2 regions of the Proteus sp. Marseille-Q3619 genome follow, and region 2 is predicted to be linked to the other one. Evidence: riboswitches for the same ligand, from Rfam matches in the RefSeq annotation. Region 2 holds a riboswitch; the other holds the start of a gene.
The links. A riboswitch is a leader RNA that binds a small molecule or an ion and turns the genes downstream of it on or off. The one in region 2 is predicted to bind thiamine pyrophosphate.
Positions count from the first base shown of each region.

Region 1: it holds a riboswitch for thiamine pyrophosphate, as region 2 does, so the genes downstream of both, thiD (bifunctional hydroxymethylpyrimidine kinase/phosphomethylpyrimidine kinase) here and thiC (phosphomethylpyrimidine synthase ThiC) in region 2, are expected to answer to the same signal.

Region 1 is NZ_CBDIMP010000001.1:583,043-586,232, forward strand. It holds gene fbaB (class I fructose-bisphosphate aldolase) at 1-976, shown strand, start outside; gene thiD (bifunctional hydroxymethylpyrimidine kinase/phosphomethylpyrimidine kinase) at 1,028-1,825, opposite strand; TPP riboswitch at 1,877-1,965, opposite strand; gene ACWPWK_RS02740 (hypothetical protein) at 2,282-2,926, shown strand.
Region 2 is NZ_CBDIMP010000001.1:1,854,033-1,857,222, forward strand. It holds gene nudC (NAD(+) diphosphatase) at 1-696, opposite strand, end outside; TPP riboswitch at 947-1,069, shown strand; gene thiC (phosphomethylpyrimidine synthase ThiC) at 1,211-3,163, shown strand; gene thiE (thiamine phosphate synthase) at 3,147-3,190, shown strand, end outside.

The DNA.
Region 1 (3,190 bases), 1.3 Mb from region 2:
CGAAAATCTCTACCTGCCAGGTTCTGACTTTGTTGATCGTGTTATGATTGATAACAATCGCCCTAATAGCGTGTTACGTTCAATGCAAACCCTGTTTAATCACGGACGTTTAGCGGGAACGGGCTATCTGTCTATTCTACCTGTTGACCAAGGTGTTGAGCACTCTGCCGCGGCCTCTTTTGCCGCAAACCCACTCTATTTTGATCCCAAAAATATTGTTGAGTTGGCTATTGAAGCGGGTTGTAACTGTGTTGCCTCTACTTATGGTGTTCTTGCTTCTGTTTCTCGTCGTTATGCACACAAAATTCCTTTCCTTGTGAAGTTAAACCACAATGAAACCTTAAGCTACCCAGCGCAATATGACCAAACACTGTATGCCAGTGTAGAACAAGCATTTGAAATGGGTGCTGTTGCAGTGGGTGCGACCATTTACTTTGGTTCACAAGAAAGCCGTCGCCAAATTGAAGAGATTTCAATGGCCTTTGAACGTGCTCATGAATTAGGTATGGTCACCGTATTGTGGGCCTATTTACGTAACCCTGCATTTAAAAAAGACGGTGTTGATTACCATGCAAGTGCAGACTTAACAGGCCAAGCGAACCATTTAGCCGCTACAATTGGTGCTGATATCGTTAAACAAAAAATGGCTGAAAATAACGGTGGCTTTAAAGCGATTGGTTTTGGTCATACTGATGAGCGTGTTTACACCAAACTCACCACTGAAAACCCAATTGATTTAGTTCGTTATCAATTAGCAAACTGCTATATGGGTCGTGCAGGGTTAATTAACTCTGGTGGCGCTTCAGGTAATAATGACCTTGAAGATGCTGTACGCACTGCGGTTATCAATAAACGTGCGGGTGGTATGGGTTTAATTTTAGGTCGTAAAGCCTTCAAAAAATCAATGAAAGATGGCGTTGCGCTAATTAATGCAGTACAAGATGTTTATCTAAATAAATCTGTCACTATTGCTTAAAAAAACAATTCTGCGACACGCTAAAGCCCCTTTTGTAGGGGCTTTTTTACATCACCACCAGCGATGAAAATGGTGTACAGGACCAAAACCTTGTCCAACCTCTAAACTGTCGGCATGTTCTAATGCTTGTTGTAAATAGGCTTTTGCTTGTTCAACACAAATTTGCCAGTTAGAAACTTGAGGACGAATAGCGGCCAAAGCGGCTGAAAGTGTGCATCCTGTCCCATGCGTATTTTTTGTATTAACGCGTTTTGAGGTAAATCGCCACTCACCTTCTTGAGTAAACAACCAATCAGGGCTTTCATTTTCGGTTAAATGCCCGCCTTTCATCAACACGGCTTTGCATCCTTGTTTTAGCAATGCATAGCCTTGTTGCTTCATCATTATTTCATCTTGAGCAACTTCACAACCTAGCAGCGCTGCCGCTTCAGGTAAATTAGGCGTGATCAAATCAACCAGAGGCAAAAGCTGAGTAACCATTTTATTAACCGCATCAGGCTGTAATAGAGGATCACCACTTTTTGCAATCATCACGGTATCAAGTACAACAAAAGGGATCGCATATTGCTGAAGCTTGTCGCAAACCACATCAATAATTGAGGCATTAGAGAGCATGCCAATTTTGGCACTATCAATTCGAACATCAGACAAGACAGCATCTAATTGAGCTGCAACAAAATCAGGGGATAAATCATAGACACTACGGACACCACAGGTATTTTGGGCAACCAGTGCCGTCATTACGGTTGTGCCATATACTCCCAGTGCGGAAAATGTTTTCAGATCGGCCTGAATACCTGCACCACCACTAGGATCGGTGCCTGCGATAGACAATGCATTGAATCTCACTGATTAACTCCTCCTTTCACCAGTTACAGAAAAGTCGGGCTCTGTTAATCAGCAGAGTTACCTTGACTTCCCTACGCTGGCATTATCCAGATCAGGTTATACGGGTTCATCTCAGCCATAAGGCGCCCCGAGCCAAAGCCTGTAAATTCAGGCGATAACGAGTATCGCATGCTCAAGATAAAGAAGCTAGCTTGATAGCTCATCTCAATCTATAGATTCTCTATTGTTGAGATTTGTGATTCAGTAAGATAAATCAGCTAAGGTTGTATATAATAAATACTAAGCCGATGGCTTCTATTGCATGACACATCAATTTAAGGAATATATTGCAGATATATTTAAATAATAAGAATAAAATAAATTATTTTGTTCATTTTAACGACAATCGATATATTATCTGCTAGATGAGGTATTTATAATGCATTTCTGGACAATCACACAATGCGGAGGGGCTAAATGAAAAATGAACCATCGCAACAGAATAATGGACAATCAATGCTTTATCTTATTCCTGATGCAGATTTTAATGTAAAGTTGAAAATTCACTCTAGAAATATTGATCATACAAAAGAATTCCTTGAAAAAGGTGTGGAAGACTTTGTATTACCAGAATATAGCATCCCTAATGGGTATCGTTTTGTTAAATCTTTAAAACGCAATCAATATCGTTTAATTTCAACTACCAATGCACCTGAAACAGTTTATCTTGTAGAACTTATTTTTCGCAAAGACATTATATTTAGTAAAACAACATGTACCCAAGTTAAAGTATGGCGAACTGTTTCTGAAGAACATGATATTGCGACAAGATATCTCCCTAGACACTTCTTTAGTTATTTACTTAAAACATACAACATTGTTGTTTCTGATGAAGAGCAAACCGGTGCAGGTAAGCGTTTTTGGGAAACAATGATTGATTGGGCTTTTACTGCTCACCTTAATGTTTATATTTCAGATGGAACAGAAGAAAACCGCCCTCTAACAGTAGTGAAAGATACTGATGATCTTTATGAAAACTGGGACGCTTTCTGCTGGGGTAAGGATCGTGATACTCATACTCACCGGCTCCTTGTTATTAGCCAAGAAAAATTATCTCAATAAATGCTTTCTTCACGTTGAGAGTGTGTAAGCAACAATTCTTTAATTTGCACTCTCTCAACATAGGATTATCTGTATAAAAAACAAACTGCACTCCTGTTGTTAACGCTTAAAACTAAACGTTTTATAAACCAACCTCTGTTTTTTTCTTTTTTTTATTTAACTCTTCTTATTCGTTACTCTATTATCCGCTGGAAATTAATCTCTTTTTATAACCTAATGTTATTGATATTAAATTTATCTCAATATTTTCATTAAGTCATAAAA
Region 2 (3,190 bases):
TTGATCGTAACGATACCAACCCGCACTCATTAATTCAGAAGGATCATGTTGTAGTTCGCCACCATCATAATCGGCCAAAAATCCCATCATTAAAGAGTGAGGAAACGGCCAAGGCTGAGATGATACATAGCGAATATTGCGAATACGAATATTGCTCTCTTCAAACACTTCACGAGCCACTGCTTCTTCTAATGTTTCACCAACCTCAACAAAACCAGCGAGTACAGTGTAAAGAGGTGAATGTTTATGCCTAACATGATGTGCTAATAAGATCTTATCTTCATGTCGAATACCCACAATAATGCAAGGGGCAATTTGCGGATAATAACGTTCATGGCAGTTATCGCATAAACACGCCCATTCACTCTCACTATGACGCATTTTAGAACCACAATAACCACAAAAACGGTGAGAACGATAAAACTCAGCCAGTTGAACACCACGACCGACTAATTTAAATAAGTTTTCATCTTGTGAGGCGATAAGTCTTGGTGAGCACATGTCGTTATCCATTTTTCCATGAATAAGCCAAACTGTTTCACCTTGCCATTCACCCACAATTTTGGCGTGCTGACCAATGAGATCCCAATCTTTAGCTAAGCCAAACGGAAGTTCACCTTTAGGTAACCACACTCGCCCACCAAGACTGACTGTCCACCAGCCCTTTTCTGAGCCTGTTAATGTATATAAATGCATAACGACCATTCTATCCAAAATAATGATATAGAATAGAGGATACTCTCTTTAGCAAGAACCTCTCAATGTATTATCTCTGTCTTCTATGATTCATTAACATCCACTCACTAAAAACATAAATTATATTAATGTTATTGAGTGTAACCATTATTCAAATTTCACAAATGAAAGGTTGGGAACAACAATATTGGGATTTAAATAAATAACCCATATCGGACTTGTAGTTTTTAAAATCTTTCATATACTGGACTTCTTCTTGTCGGAGTGCCTAGTGTTTATAAGGCTATTATAAACACAGGCTGAGACCGTTAATTCGGGATCCGCGGAACCTGATCGGGTTAATACCCGCGAAGGGAACAAGAGTGATTCGACCTTTTGATAGCTTCATTGCGTATATTTTTCACACATCTATATACACCTATCTGTCGATACTCCCTGCGACCTCCAGACAAGCATTTTTCTCAATATTCACCCGACAGGCTAATAGCCTGCATGATATTTATTAGGAAATGCTATGTCCCAAAATCAAACTATATCCGTTAAAGATATTTCACCAACGATCAACAAACAGCGTCCACGAAAAGAGCAACGTGATGCTGCTCAAGAGTTTATCAGCACCATTCAAGGCGTAAGCTTCCCCAATTCAAAACGCATTTATCTCGAAGGCTCACGCACTGACATTCAAGTACCCATGCGTGAGATCCAGCTTGATAAAACGCTAGTAGGAGGATCAAAAGATTCCCCTGTTTTTGAAGATAATGAACCTGTACCGGTATATGACACATCAGGCCCTTATGGTGATCCTGATTCTCAACTTGACGTTAACCTTGGCTTAAAAAAAATACGCCAACCTTGGATTGATGAGCGCAATGATACCGAAACGCTTTCACTTTTAAGTTCTGATTTCACCCAACAGCGCCTTTCTGATGCTGGATTAGAGCATCTGCGTTTTCCCTTAAAACCAAGCCCTAAAAAAGCGCTAAATGGCAAAAGTGTGACCCAATTGCATTATGCTCGCCAAGGCATTATTACGCCTGAAATGGAGTTTATTGCTATTCGTGAAAATATGGGGCGAGAGAGAATTCGTAGCGAAGTTTTACGCCAACAGCACGCAGGGTTTAGCTTTGGTGCTCATCTCCCTGACAATATTACCCCTGAGTTTGTACGCCAAGAAGTTGCAGCTGGTCGAGCAATCATTCCAGCCAATATCAATCACCCTGAATCAGAGCCAATGATTATTGGTCGTAATTTCTTAGTGAAAGTGAATGCCAATATCGGGAACTCTTCGGTCACCTCCTCAATTGAAGAAGAAGTTGAAAAGCTAATTTGGTCTACACGCTGGGGAGCGGATACCGTAATGGATCTCTCAACAGGCCGTTATATTCATGAAACGCGTGAGTGGATCATTCGCAATAGCCCTGTTCCTATTGGTACAGTTCCAATTTATCAAGCTCTCGAGAAAGTTAACGGTATTGCTGAAGATCTCACTTGGGAAATGTTCCGAGATACCTTGCTTGAACAAGCAGAACAAGGGGTTGATTATTTTACTATTCATGCCGGTGTATTGTTACGTTATGTGCCAATGACAGCAAAACGACTAACGGGCATAGTGTCTCGTGGCGGTTCGATAATGGCAAAATGGTGTTTATCACATCATAAAGAGAATTTCCTCTACGAACATTTCCGTGAAATCTGTGAAATTTGTACCGCTTATGACGTCTCCCTCTCACTGGGCGATGGATTAAGACCAGGTTCGATTCAAGATGCCAATGACGAAGCACAATTTTCTGAATTACATACTCTAGGTGAGCTGACAAAAATTGCATGGGAGTATGACGTTCAAGTCATGATAGAAGGCCCTGGCCACGTTCCAATGCAGATGATCCGCCGCAATATGACAGAGGAATTGGAACATTGTCATGAAGCACCATTTTATACATTAGGCCCTCTCACTACAGATATTGCGCCGGGTTACGATCACTTCACATCAGGTATTGGTGCAGCAATGATTGGCTGGTTTGGTTGCGCAATGCTCTGTTATGTTACACCAAAAGAACACCTTGGTTTACCTAATAAAGAAGATGTGAAACAAGGTCTTATCACTTATAAAATCGCCGCTCATGCAGCCGATTTAGCAAAAGGACACCCCGGCGCTCAAATTCGTGATAATGCAATGTCGAAAGCGCGCTTTGAGTTTAGATGGGAAGACCAATTTAACTTGGCTCTTGATCCTGAAACTGCACGTCAATATCACGATGAAACGCTACCTCAGGCTTCAGGAAAAGTCGCTCATTTCTGTTCAATGTGTGGTCCTAAATTCTGCTCAATGAAGATAACACAAGAAGTACGCGATTATGCGGCAGGTATGGAGAAAATGTCTCAAGCCTTTAAAGAGCATGGAAGTGAGTTATACCACAGTGCAGAAATCGCCAGTGTTGAGGTGCCTGAAAATGAACAGATCCTCTAATACACCTTTTGCATTAACAGAAAAAAA